3 regions of the Pseudomonas sp. LBUM1651 genome follow, and region 3 is predicted to be linked to each of the others. Evidence: predicted binding sites of a transcription regulator. Region 3 holds the regulator's gene; each other region holds the start of a gene.

What was found. The regulator FliA, encoded in region 3, starts transcription of late flagellar genes. The targets are predictions, from matches to a motif close to CTAAAGTTTNNNNNNNNNNNGCCGNTAA.
Region 1: the regulator FliA is predicted to act here: its motif matches at 2,620-2,647, upstream of ACA066_RS23190 (flagellar protein MotY).
Region 2: the regulator FliA is predicted to act here: its motif matches at 3,396-3,423, upstream of flgM (flagellar biosynthesis anti-sigma factor FlgM).

Annotation. Positions count from the first base shown of each region.
Region 1 covers NZ_CP166805.1:4,944,971-4,949,623, reverse strand. Annotated here, with positions in the region: gene ACA066_RS23205 (peroxiredoxin) at 58-660, shown strand; gene rnt (ribonuclease T) at 833-1,510, opposite strand; gene pyrC (dihydroorotase) at 1,507-2,553, opposite strand; gene ACA066_RS23190 (flagellar protein MotY) at 2,713-3,621, shown strand; gene ACA066_RS23185 (argininosuccinate synthase) at 3,751-4,653, shown strand, end outside.
Region 2 covers NZ_CP166805.1:1,494,823-1,499,475, forward strand. Annotated here, with positions in the region: gene ACA066_RS06930 (glutamine synthetase family protein) at 1-42, shown strand, start outside; gene ACA066_RS06935 (MFS transporter) at 113-1,483, shown strand; gene ACA066_RS06940 (flagellar brake protein) at 1,678-2,424, opposite strand; gene ACA066_RS06945 (flagella synthesis protein FlgN) at 2,517-2,984, opposite strand; gene flgM (flagellar biosynthesis anti-sigma factor FlgM) at 3,033-3,359, opposite strand; gene flgA (flagellar basal body P-ring formation chaperone FlgA) at 3,525-4,286, opposite strand; gene ACA066_RS06960 (chemotaxis protein CheV) at 4,368-4,653, shown strand, end outside.
Region 3 covers NZ_CP166805.1:1,731,147-1,735,799, reverse strand. Annotated here, with positions in the region: gene ACA066_RS08005 (chemotaxis protein CheA) at 1-1,223, opposite strand, end outside; gene ACA066_RS08000 (protein phosphatase CheZ) at 1,271-2,059, opposite strand; gene ACA066_RS07995 (chemotaxis response regulator CheY) at 2,082-2,453, opposite strand; gene fliA (RNA polymerase sigma factor FliA) at 2,621-3,361, opposite strand; gene fleN (flagellar synthesis regulator FleN) at 3,358-4,188, opposite strand; gene flhF (flagellar biosynthesis GTPase FlhF) at 4,305-4,653, opposite strand, start outside.

The sequences.
Region 1 (4,653 bases), 3.0 Mb from region 3:
AGGGTGGCAGGCTGGCGCAAACCCGGAACTTCACGTTTTTACACCAGGAGATATTCAATGAGCGTACTCGTAGGCAAGCAAGCCCCTGACTTCACCGTACCGGCCGTACTCGGCAATGGCGAAATCGTCGACAGCTTCACCCTGTCGTCGGCCATCAAAGGCAAATACGGCCTGGTGTTCTTCTACCCACTGGACTTCACCTTCGTTTGCCCATCCGAGCTGATCGCTCTGGACAACCGCATGTCCGACTTCAAGGCTCGCAATGTTGAAGTGATCGCCGTTTCGATCGACTCGCACTTCACTCACAACGCATGGCGCAACACCCCGGTGAACAATGGCGGTATCGGCCAGGTTCGCTACACCATGGCTGCCGACATGAAGCACGAAATTGCCAAGGCCTACGACGTTGAGTCCGAAGGCGGCGTGGCTTTCCGTGGCGCGTTCCTGATCGACGACAAAGGCGTTGTCCGTTCGCAGATCATCAACGACCTGCCGCTGGGCCGTAACATGGAAGAGCTGATCCGTCTGGTCGACGCTCTGCAATTCCACGAAGAGCACGGCGAAGTCTGCCCTGCCAACTGGAAAAAAGGCGACAAAGGCATGACCGCTTCGACCGAAGGCGTCGCGGCTTACCTGACCGAGAACGCTGCTGCCCTGTAAGGCGCGTTCGAGGCATAAAAAAACCGGCCGTTGAGGCCGGTTTTTTTATGGGTGGCATAAACGCAGGTCCCTGTAGGAGCGAGCTTGCTCGCGATGGGCGTCAAAGATAACGCTTCAATCCTGACACCCCGCGGTGCTCTGTAGCGCATCGCGAGCAAGCTCGCTCCTACAATCAGTCGTTGTAGTCTTCCCAGCCGCCCATTTGCTTCCAGCGATTGACGATGCCGCAGAACAGCTCCGCCGTCTTCTCGGTGTCGTAGCGAGCCGAGTGGGCCTCGCGACCGTCGAAGTCGATGTCGGCGGCCTGACAGGCTTTCGCCAGCACGGTTTGACCGTATGCCAAACCGGCGAGGGTTGCCGTGTCGAAGCTGGAGAACGGATGGAACGGGTTGCGCTTCATGTCCAGACGCGCAACCGCCGCGTTCAGGAAGCCCAGGTCGAAACTGCTGTTGTGCCCGACCAGGATCGCCCGCTTGCAGCTGTTGGCTTTCAACGCCTTGCGGATGCCGCGGAAGATATCGGTCAGCGCCGCTTCTTCACTCACCGCCATGCGCAGCGGGTGATCGAGTTTGATCCCGGTGAACTCCAGGGCGGCCGCTTCGATGTTTGCGCCTTCAAAAGGTTCGACGCGGAAAAAGTAGGTGTGATCCGGGTATACAAAACCCTTCTCATCCATGGCAATGGTGGTAGCGGCTATTTCCAGCAAGGCGTCAGTGGCAGAGTTGAAACCACCGGTTTCAACGTCGACAACGACTGGCAGGTATCCACGGAATCGAGCTGCCATCGGGTGGCGTGGACCACCTCCGCCGCCTTGACCGTCCTGTTCGTCGTCGAAATGGTCTTCACTCACGCGTGTTCCTCCAGCAGGCGCCAGCGCAGTTTTTCACCGGCGCGCAGCGGGATAACGGTCAGCTCGCCAAATGGCAGGCTGGTTGGGGCGGTCCACTCGTCGCGGACCAGGGTGATGCGATCGGTGTTCACCGGCAGGCCATAGAAGCGCGGACCGTTAAGGCTGGCGAAGGCTTCGAGCTTGTCCAGCGCATTGCGCTGTTCGAACGCTTCGGCGTACATCTCGATCGCCGCATAAGCGGTGTAGCAACCGGCACAACCGCAAGCGGCTTCCTTGGCGTGCTGTGCGTGCGGCGCCGAGTCGGTGCCAAGGAAGAACTTGTCGCTGCCACTGGTGGCGGCGTCGAGCAAGGCTTCCTGGTGCGTATTGCGCTTGAGAATCGGCAAGCAGTAGAAATGCGGCCGAATTCCGCCGACCAGCATGTGGTTGCGGTTGTACAAGAGGTGATGCGCGGTGATGGTCGCGCCAACGTTGGCCGAAGCCTCGTTGACGAACTGCACGGCGTCCGCGGTAGTGATGTGTTCGAACACCACTTTGAGCGTCGGGAAACGCTCGACCACACGACGCATGTGCTCATCGATGAAGCGTTTTTCGCGGTCGAACACGTCGACATCGCCACGGGTGACTTCACCGTGAACCAACAAAGGCATCCCGACTTCGGCCATGGCCTCCAGCGCAGGGAAAATCTTGTCGATGCTGGTAACGCCAGAGTCCGAGTTGGTGGTCGCGCCGGCCGGGTACAACTTGGCGGCGTGCACGAAACCGCTGGCCTTGGCTTCACGAATCTCTTCGGGCTGGGTGCGGTCGGTCAGGTAAAGCACCATCAACGGTTCGAAACGACTGCCGGCCGGGCGTGCAGCGAGAATCCGCTGGCGATAGCCGTCGGCTTCAGCGGCGTTGCGCACCGGAGGTACCAGGTTGGGCATGATGATGGCGCGACCAAAGGTGCGCGCGACATCCGCAACGGTATTGGTCAACACGGCACCATCGCGAAGATGAATGTGCCAGTCGTCGGGACGCAGCAGGGTCAGGCGGTCGGACATGAGGGGATTCCAGGCGGGTCAAACTCAGGGGAATGCTACCGGAAAAGACTCTCTCAGGCACTCGCTATCAAGTTTTGCAGGAAGCTTCCGATATCCAACAGGTACGCCGTAAACATGTGTGTGTCGGTCTTTTTGTTGTAGAAGCCAGTGGAGCCTCCCGTGCGCCAGCGTTATTTAGCCTTGCTCAGTGTGTTTGCCAGCCTTCCCGCGATGGCGCTCACTTTCCAGACCCGTCTGGAGAGCATCGAGTGGACGGTCGAAGGGGACAAGTTCGAGTGCCGCCTGACTCAACCGATCACCGATTTCGGTTCGGGTGAGTTCGTACGCCGCGCTGGCGAGCAGGCAACGTTTCGTCTGAAAGCCTACAACTCTATGGTCGGCGGCGGCTCGGCGACCTTGTTGGCGGCCGCTGCACCCTGGCAGCCGGGGCGTGGCGACATCAATCTCGGTTCCGTGCAGATCGGCAGCGGCAATGTGCTGTTCAACAGCTCACAAGTTCAGGCCGGGCGCTTGATCAGTGGCCTGATGGTTGGGCGCAGTCCGGTCGTCCGACATTATTCGGGTGATGGCCGGGTCTCGGAAGTGCGGCTGTTACCGGTCAAGTTCAGCAAGGCGTTTAACGAATATCAGGGCTGCGTGGCGAAACTGCTGCCGAAGAATTTCGAGCAGGTCAAACAAACGCAGATCGGCTTTCCCGGCGACGGCCTGGATCTCGACGCGCAGGCCAAGTCTCAGTTGCAGGTGATGCTGGAGTTCATGAAGGCCGACCCGACGGTCAATCACATCGAGCTCGACGGCCACTCCGACAATAGCGGCAACCGCCTGACCAACCGAGACCTGTCGCGGCGTCGGGCCCTGGCGATCATGGAGTTCTTCAAGGCCAACGGTGTTCAGGAATCGCAGATTACCGTGCGCTTTCACGGCGAGCGTTATCCGTTGGCACCTAACACCAATGCGGCCAATCGGGCGAAGAACCGTCGGGTCAACGTGCACCTCGCACGGGTCGCGCCCACCGAGCAACCGGCGCCCCAATCAACAGCATCGGCGAGCGCGGCGAAGACTTCCTGACTCCTCGGTCATCGTCGCGCGTTCGACATAATCTGTCGCTTCGTCGTCATAAGCTGTCGCGCCACTGTAAATTATTCCGTATGAGCGGTAGACTTCTCGGCTTTCCGTAGAACCCCGTGGAGTGATGGCATGGCGGACGTAAACAAGGTCGTTCTGGCGTATTCCGGCGGCCTGGACACTTCGGTGATCCTCAAGTGGCTGCAGGATACTTATAACTGTGAAGTCGTGACCTTCACCGCTGACCTGGGTCAGGGCGAAGAGGTCGAACCTGCACGTGCCAAGGCTCAGGCCATGGGCGTGAAAGAGATCTACATCGACGATCTGCGCGAAGAATTCGTGCGCGATTTCGTTTTCCCGATGTTCCGCGCCAACACCGTTTACGAAGGCGAGTACCTGCTGGGTACTTCCATCGCTCGTCCGCTGATCGCCAAGCGCCTGATCGAAATCGCCAACGAAACCGGCGCTGACGCCATTTCCCACGGCGCCACCGGCAAGGGTAACGACCAGGTTCGTTTCGAACTGGGCGCCTACGCCTTGAAGCCAGGTGTGAAAGTGATCGCACCGTGGCGCGAATGGGACCTGCTGTCCCGTGAAAAGCTGATGGATTACGCTGAAAAGCACAACATCCCGATAGAGCGTCACGGCAAGAAAAAATCCCCGTACTCGATGGATGCCAACCTGCTGCACATCTCCTATGAAGGCGGCGTGCTGGAAGACACCTGGACCGAGCACGAAGAAGACATGTGGCGCTGGACCGTCTCCCCGGAGAAGGCTCCCGACAAGGCCCAGTACCTGGAACTGACCTACCGCAACGGCGACATCGTTGCACTGGACGGCGTCGAAATGACTCCGGCTACGGTGCTGGCGACCCTGAACCGTATCGGTGGCGAACACGGTATCGGCCGCCTCGACATCGTCGAGAACCGTTACGTGGGCATGAAGTCCCGTGGCTGCTACGAAACCCCAGGCGGCACCATCATGCTGCGCGCCCACCGTGCGATCGAATCGATCACCCTGGACCGCGAAGTGGCT
Region 2 (4,653 bases), 240 kb from region 3:
ATTACGCCCTGGGAGCGCCGTGTTTTAGCCGCCCAGGCCTGACGAACCTTCGTCTTCGGGCTATCTTTTCGGATAGCCCGTTTCTCACCGCAAGGAGCCGCTCGGAACGCCGATGCGCCAAATCTGGAAACCCTTTCGAGCGCTGTATTTTGCCTCGCTGATGATGTTGATCGGCTCGGGCTTGCTGAGTACTTACCTGGGCTTGCGCCTGGCGGCCGACCATGTCGACAGCCTGTGGGTCGGTGCGTTGATGGCTGCCAACTATTTTGGTCTGGTGCTGGGGGGCAAGATCGGTCACCGGTTGATTGCCCGGGTCGGGCATATCCGCGCCTATTCGGCCTGCGCCGGGATCGTCGGGGCGGCGGTGCTGGGCCATGGCCTGGTGGACTGGCTGCCTGCCTGGATATTCCTGCGGGTCATCGTCGGCCTCGGCATGATGTGCCAGTACATGGTCATCGAAAGCTGGCTCAATGAGCAGGCCGAAGCCTCGCAGCGCGGAACGGTGTTCAGCGGTTACATGATCGCGTCCTATCTGGGGCTGGTGCTGGGGCAACTGATTCTGGTCATGCACCCGGCGCTCGGTCTGGAGCTGTTGATGCTGGTCGCCCTGTGCTTTGCCCTGTGTCTGGTGCCGGTGGCCCTGACCCGGCGGATTCACCCGGCGCCTCTGCACCCGGCGCCGATGGAGCCGCGGTTCTTCATCAAGCGCGTGCCACAGTCGTTGAGTACGGTGCTGGGGGCGGGACTGATCATCGGTTCGTTCTACGGTCTGGCGCCGCTGTATGCCTCGCAGCAAGGGTTGTCCACGGAGCAGGTCGGTCTGTTCATGGGTAGCTGCATTTTTGCCGGCCTGCTGGTGCAGTGGCCGTTGGGCTGGTTGTCCGACCGTTATGACCGGGCGCTGTTGATCCGCTGCTTTGCGCTTTTCCTGGCCGTTGCCGCGTTGCCGCTGGCGATCATGAAGCAGGTGCCGCTGGAGGTGCTGTTTATCGCCGGCTTCCTCTGTGCATTGGTGAAGTTTTGCCTGTATCCATTGGCGGTGGCGTTCTCCAATGACCACGTCGAGGGTGATCGCCGGGTGTCGCTGACGGCGATGTTGCTGGTGACCTACGGTGTCGGCGCCAGTATCGGGCCGCTGGTCGCCGGGGTGCTGATGAAGATGTTCGGCAGCCAGATGCTCTATGCCTTCTTCAGTTTCTTCGCATTGGTGCTGGTGTGGCGGATCCGCCCGAAAGCGGTGACCAACCTGCACCAGGTCGACGATGCACCGCTGCATCACGTTGCCATGCCGGACAGCATGTCGAGTTCGCCGCTGGTGGCTTGCCTTGATCCACGGGTCGATGAACAAGTGGTGCAGGACCAGATGCAGAGTCCGGTCAATCCTGATCCAGCACCTGAACCGGAAGTGGAGACACAAACCACTCCACCTCCGGAGGACCCTGACACGGGTCGCGAGCAAAGCTTCACCGAGGCCAGACCCTAAATCGCAACACCTGTAGGAGCCGGCTTGCTGGCGATGGATTCAAATGCGCAGTGTTCATCCAGTTAACATGCGTCTTCGTTAACGATCATCGCCAGCAAGCCGGCTCCTGCAATGAACCGCGCAGACCAAACGAAAGGCGCAAAAAAAACGGGCAGTCACCGCAAGGGACTGCCCGTTTTTTATGCCGCTTCGAATTACATGTCGTCTTTGTCGAAGCGTCGTGCTTCGCGCTGGAGCTGATAGACGAAGCGCTCGACCTGACGCTGCACCAGGCCGCTCATGTTGTGAAAGCGGATGCCGGCGAAGGTGGTGGAGATTTTTTCTTCAAAGTGCAGGTAGCGCAGTTCGACCGGTGCCGTCATCTTGCCAAAGGGCAGGGCGGCGGAGAAACGGTCGTAGACCTGGCCCAGTTGCAGGCTGCCGGTAATGTCGCCGTCGAAGCGCAACTTGCAGCCGGTGGCGGAAATGTCCAGCAGCTTGCCGCTGATCGGTGCCTTGAGCTTTTCACCGTCCAGATCGACGTTGACCAGTTGCGCCAGCTTCAATGCCGCGCGAAAGGCATTGCGGCGCTGGTGATAGACCACTTCATCCGGCAGCGGGCCGCGATAGCAGCGACTGTCACCGGATTCGTCGATGGTCAGTTGACCGTTGCTTTCCCAGGCGATGCGCACGCCTTCGTGAAAGCCTTCGACCTTGAACGGTTCGCCGGCCAGCAGGAAGCGTTCGCCGTCACGCGGGATCATTTCGTCGAACGCGATGGTGCGGCCTTCGCGGTCCACGTCCACCAGATAGCTCTGGAAGCGCTGAGTGCGCTCATGGAACGTGATGATCAGCGGATCATGGCTTTCTTGCAGTTGGCGCAGGTTGCCGGAGATTTCCAAAGGCGTGGCAAGCACCTTGGGTGGCTGCGGGGCATCTTCCGCGGTTAAGGCATTGGACACGGTTCATCAATCTCCAGACAAAATATGACTACGGCTGGCCATCATATTGCCAGCATGTTGCGAGTCTTGATAGGGCGTGGTCATTTGAAGGCTCAAGCCTGACTGAGCGGGCGAGGCTTCGCAAGCTTGGCGGTTGATCCGCGGGCATCATAAAGGGCTGGCGGTTCGCCGCCGGTGAGGATTTTCAGCTGGTTGGCCGTGACGGTCTGCTGGACCAGGATCGACTGGCCATTATTGGCGTTCGCCGCCTGGCATTGAGCCAGAAGGTCGGTCAGCACATCGCTCTGCGCCAGCAACTCTTCGCCGATGCTCGAATGGCTGGCCAGTTGCTCCAGACCGCTGCGATTGACTGGCAGATTGAGGCTGACGAGGATTTCACTGCGCTTGCGGCCATGCTGTTCGAGCAGAATGATCAATGCCTGTTTCTGCGCCAGAATATCTTCGAGCAGTGGCATGTCACGACCGTGCAAGGCGATGGACTCGGTTTGCAGTAACTCCAGCAAATGTTGCGCTGGAGCAAAGTCGTCGGTGATCAGTTGCAGTAAGTTAGTGTCGTGCATGGCTGGCCTTGGGTTTTAAGCGTCCAAAAGCCTGGCGCGGGCCGTAGCCTAGCGCTGGGCTTCGAAGTTGAGCAGTTTGCTGGCTACACGGTTGCTGTCGACTTTGTAGCTGCCATCGGCAATCGCTGCTTTCAACTCGGCCACGCGGGCTTTGTCGACGGCAGGCTGATCGCGCAGCTTGTCAGTGACCTGTTGCAACTGTTGAGCCTCATGGCTGAGGTGTACCGATTCCCCGATTTTGACGGTACTGGCCTGTTCGGCCGGGGTATTCAGCGGCGCGGATTTGCCGGCTTCGGCAGTTTCCTTGGCAACGCTGGTACGTGTACTGCCCGTAAGTGACGAGGAACTGTTCAAACGGCTGAAATCGATGACCATGGTAAAAAACCTCTGAGTATTTGGACGCTTGCCATGTTTTCGGCTCTCCCTGTGAAAACTTTAGACCCATTTATCAATGAGCCTGCATGCGCCAGCACTTCTCCTGCATGCGGCACAGTTTAGGGAACAACCTCGGGCAACGCCACTTCTTCAGGAACAGGGTGTCTACATAGACACTTCCACCTGGCCCGGCGCGGTGACCTGCGCCTTGATGACCCGCTTGGAGTTGAGGTTTTTCACGCGGATCTGCTCGCTCATACCGCCATTGGACAGGGCTTCGCCGGGCATTCGCACGCTGAGCGTACCACTGCGGGCGGTAATCACCACTTGATCGCCCTTGCGAATGACTTCCGCCTGTTCGAGGTGTACGAGGGTGATCACCTGATCGGCGACCATTGGTCGGGTAAGTCGCTGGCCGATCGCCTGGTCGAGGGTCGTCAGGTAACCCTGGTTGATCAGGCTGATGTCACGCTCGCGCAGGAGCACGTCAGCGGGCTCGACAAAGTCGGCGCGGCGCAGCGGCCGGGTGGTGGTCACCACGTCGCGAAACAGGCGGACTTGAGCGGGTACGAACACCGTCCAGGGGGAGGTTCCCTCACAGCGAACCTTGACCGTGACCCGGCCCAGCGGCTTGGCCGGGCTCTCGAGGCTGGCTGTCAATTCCTTGTCGCACATGGGCATGCGCAGTCGCGGATCGAGCTGGTTGACCTGGATTTCGTAGCGACCTTCCGTTTGACTGGTCGCCAGATAGTCTTCTACGGTGAATTCAAGAAAGCCCTGGGTGACGCCGATAAGCATGTCAGGCAAGGTAACCGCGTCAGCAAGGGCAGGGCTGCCAGCGTTGAACAGGCAAACGGCCGACATTGCACAGAGCAGTCTGCGGAAGGGCGATGTCAGGCGTCGGAAAAATGTCGGTTCTGTGTTCATAAGAGTTAAAGAGCAAGCGCCGTGCCGTTTAGTGATGAATGTGCGTCGCAACACACTTAGCGTTGGTGTAGGAGTCTGGGCATGGCTGGTGTAATGGATTCGGTAAACCAGCGCACGCAACTGGTAGGGCAGAATCGCCTGGAGCTGTTGTTGTTCCGTCTCGACGGCCAGCAGCTGTATGGGATCAACGTGTTCAAGGTTCGTGAGGTGCTGCAATGCCCCAAGCTGACCCTGATGCCCAAGTCCAGTCCTGTCGTGTGCGGTGTGGCAAATATCCGGGGGGCGACCATTCCGATCCTTGATCTGGCAATGGCGACCGGTTCCGGGGCGCTGAAAGATCAAAGCAATCCCTTCGTGATCATTACGG
Region 3 (4,653 bases):
AGGTTCGACACGGCCTTGGACATGGCCTCATCGGCGCTGTTGGCGCCCAAGCGAACCAGGCGGTTACGCACCAGTACCAATTCGCCAACCATGTTCATGATTTCGTCGAGACGCGCGGTGTCGACCCGCACGGTGGTCTCGGCTTCGCTGGCCGGTTTTTCCGCCGGCGGCGCGGCTGGTGCACGGGCTGGCGCCGGTGCAGCGGCGGCAGCAGGCTTCGGCGCTTCGGCTTTTGGCTCGGGCGCCTTGGCGACAGGTGCCGGGGCTTTGGCGACGGGTGCCGCTACCGAAGAAGCGGCGGAACCGGTGCCAACTTCAGTGAACTTGCCTTTACCGTGCAATTCGTCGAGCAGCGATTCGAACTCGTGATCCGAGATCAGATCGCTGCCGGCCGCTTTAGCGGTAGGCACAGCGGCGGCCGGGGCCGAAGCAATGGCCGACTCCAGCGCGTCGACGGCAAAGTTGCCCTTGCCGTGCAGTTGATCGAGCAGTGCTTCGAACTCGTCGTCGGTAATGTCGGAACTGTCGCCTGTCGCTTTCGGGGCAGCCGGTGCAGCAGGCGCTGCCACCGCGTCGACGGCGAACTGGCCTTTGCCGTGCAATTGATCGAGCAACGACTCGAATTCTGCATCGGTGATTTCGTCGCTGGCTGCTGCATCCGCGGCAGGCAGCGAAGCAGGCTGCGCAGCCACCACGGGCGCCTCGGCCTGAGCCTTGACGGCGTTCAGCGAGTCCAGCAGTTGTTCGAATTCGTTATCGGTGATGTCGCCTGATTCGGCTTCGGCAGCCGGTTCTTCCACCACTTCAGCCACAGGTGCGGCTTCATCGGCGGTTTGCGGCTCGGCCAGACGGGCCAGGGCCGCGAGCAATTCAGGCGTGGCAGCCGTGATCGGGCTGCGTTCGCGGACTTCGCTGAACATGCTGTTCACCGCGTCCAGCGCTTCGAGAACCACGTCCATCAATTCCGAGTCGACGCGACGTTCACCCTTGCGCAGGATGTCGAACACGTTCTCGGCGATGTGACAGCACTCCACCAGCTCGTTGAGCTGGAGGAAGCCGGCGCCCCCTTTTACAGTGTGAAAACCGCGAAAAATTGCATTGAGCAAGTCCGCATCATCCGGTCGGCTTTCAAGCTCGACCAGCTGTTCGGACAGTTGCTCTAGAATCTCGCCGGCCTCAACCAGGAAATCCTGAAGGATCTCTTCATCGGCGCCGAAGCTCATTAAGGGTGTGCTCCTACAGGTCTAAAAACCTAAAATACCTAAAATACCTAAAACCCTAGGCTGGATAGCAAATCGTCCACATCGTCCTGACCGGACACAACGTCTTCTCTTTTATCGGCATGAATCTGCGGACCTTCACCCTGAGAGAGATGTTTTTGCGGATCTTTTTCAGCAAGCATCGCTTCACGGTCATGTTCGATGCCCGCAAAGCGGTCCACCTGACTGGCCATAAGCACGAGCTTGAGCAGGTTGCTTTCAACTTCGGTGACCAATTGGGTCACACGCTTGATCACTTGACCTGTGAGGTCCTGGTAATCCTGAGCGAGCAGAATGTCGTTGAGGTTGCTCGACACCACGCGATTATCCGCGCTGCTGCGTGTCAGGAAACCGTCGACACGCCGAGCCAGTTCGCGGAATTCCTCGGCCCCGACTTCGCGACGCATGAACCGCCCCCAGTCCGTGCTCAGCGCCTGCGCTTCATCGCTCAGGCTGTTGACCAGCGGTGTGGAGTTTTCGACCAGATCCATGGTGCGGTTGGCGGCAGCCTCGGTCAGCTTCACAACGTAACCCAGACGCTCGGTGGCATCCGTGATTTGCGAAACTTCCTCGGCTTGCGGCATGTGCGGGTCAATCTGGAAATTGACGATCGCGCTGTGCAGCTCGCGGGTGAGCTTGCCCACTTCCTGATACAGGCCGCGGTCACGGGTCTGATTGAGCTCATGGATCAGTTGCACAGCGTCGCCGAACTTGCCTTTCTCAAGGCTTTCGACCAGCTCGACTGCGTGTTTTTTCAGGGTCGATTCAAAATCGCCCTGTGAAGATTCGTTTTGGTCCATAGCTCCCCCGTGGCGCAGTTTCTCAACCGATGCGTTCGAAAATCTTCTCGATTTTTTCTTTTAACGCCTGGGCCGTGAAGGGTTTGACCACATAGCCGTTAACACCAGCCTGGGCCGCTTCGATGATCTGCTCGCGCTTGGCTTCAGCGGTCACCATCAGCACTGGCAGGTGCTTGAGCTTTTCATCGGCGCGCACGTGACGCAGCAGATCGATACCGGTCATGCCAGGCATGTTCCAGTCCGTTACCAGAAAGTCGATGCTTCCGCTGTTGAGAACCGGAATGGCAGTAACGCCATCGTCAGCCTCGACCGTGTTGGTGAACCCAAGGTCACGCAACAGGTTTTTTATGATCCGCCGCATCGTTGAGAAGTCATCAACGATGAGGATTTTCATGTTCTTGTCCAATTCGACCTCCAAGCAGTCTTAAACGCGCCCAGCACCTGGACGCGCCATTTCAATCAATCCGGCAAAGCACTCAATGACTGTCTGGAGCACAACAGATCGAGACCGGCGCAGTTCAACACCACACCAGCCACGTTCGCAGTGTCCCCACACTGCCTTCAGCGCGCTCGCCACTCCCCCAAACGCCCCCGCAAACGGGCCGCGCACTGGCTGTGTAACTGGCTGACCCGAGATTCGCTGACCCCCAGGACCTCACCGATTTCCTTGAGATTCAACTCTTCGTCGTAGTACAGCGCCAACACCAGTCGCTCACGCTCCGGCAAATTGGCAATCGCGTCCGCCAGCGCCGCCTGGAAGCGTTCATCTTCCAGATCGCGTGACGGCTCGATATGAGCACTCGCGCCATCCTCGTGCAGCCCTTCGTGTTCGCCGTCCTGCAACAGATCGTCGAAACTGAATAACCGGCTGCCCAGGGTGTCGTTCAAAATCCCGTAGTAATCGTCGAGACTCAATTGGAGTTCGGCCGCAACTTCGTGATCTTTAGCGTCACGGCCGGTTTTAGCTTCAATCGAGCGAATTGCGTCGCTGACCATGCGGGTATTGCGGTGGACCGAGCGTGGCGCCCAGTCCCCCTTGCGGACTTCATCGAGCATCGCGCCGCGGATTCGAATGCCCGCGTACGTCTCGAAACTCGCGCCTTTGCTGGCGTCGTATTTGGTCGATACTTCAAGCAGGCCGATCATGCCGGCCTGGATCAGGTCTTCGACCTGGACACTGGCTGGCAGTCGCGCCAGCAAGTGGTAAGCAATGCGTTTGACCAGTGGCGCGTAACGCTCGATCAGCTCGTACTGCGCGTCACGTGCCGATTTCTTGTATAGGTTGTAACCGCTGGCTGTCATAGCACGGGTCCTGCCGTTTGTTGCACGAGGCGCTCGACGAAAAACTCCAGGTGCCCACGCGGGTTGGCAGGCAGCGGCCAGGTATCGACCTTTTGTGCGATGGCCTTGAAGGCCAGGGAGCACTTGGAACGCGGGAAAGCTTCATAAACCGCGCGCTGCTTCTGAACGGCCTTGCGCACGCTTTCGTCGTACGGCACCGCACCGACGTATTGTAAGGCGACGTCGAGGAAGCGATCCGTGACCTTGGTCAACTTGGCGAACAGGTTGCGTCCTTCCTGCGGGCTCTGGGCCATGTTGGCCAGGACGCGGAAGCGGTTCATGCCGTAGTCGCGGTTCAGCAGTTTGATCAGTGCGTAGGCGTCGGTGATCGAGGTCGGCTCGTCGCAGACCACCAGCAAGACTTCCTGCGCGGCGCGAACGAAACTGACTACCGAGTCACCAATACCCGCAGCGGTGTCGATCACCAGGACGTCGAGGTTGTCGCCGATATCGCTGAACGCCTGGATCAGGCCGGCATGTTGCGCCGGGCTCAGATGCACCATGCTCTGAGTGCCGGACGCCGCCGGGACGATGCGGATCCCGCCGGGCCCCTGCAACAACACGTCGCGCAGCTCACAGCGGCCTTCGATGACGTCGGCCAGGGTACGTTTGGGTGTCAGTCCCAGCAGGACGTCGACGTTCGCCAGCCCCAGATCGGCGTCCAACAGCATGACGCGCCGGCCGAGCTCAGCTAGAGCCAGGGACAAGTTCACTGACACGTTAGTCTTCCCGACGCCACCTTTGCCGCCGGTCACCGCGATCACCTGTACGGGATGCATGCTGCCCATGTTATTTCTTTACCTTGTCTTGCATAGACGGAGGCCACATTACTGGCTGCGCGTTCACAAACGGAACAATGCATGGCAGACCATCGATGTAGGTACAAAAACTGTTCATTAATACCTCAGCCAACCTGCTTGGTCGGGCTGTGGTAAATATCAGCGAACATGTCAGCCATGGCTTCTTCGCTGGGTTCTTCCTGCATTTGCACGCTGACGGCACGGCTCACCAGCTGATGACGACGCGGCAGATGCAAATCATCCGGAATCCGCGGTCCATCGGTCAGGTAAGCCACCGGCAACTCATGACTGATTGCCAGGCTCAACACCTCGCCCAGGCTTGCCGTTTCATCCAGTTTAGTCAGGATGCAGCCAGCGAGCCCGCAGCGCTTGTAACTGTGATAGGCGGCGGTTAAAACCTGTTTCTGGCTGGTGGTTGCCAGAACCAGATAGTTTTTTGATTTGATGCCACGA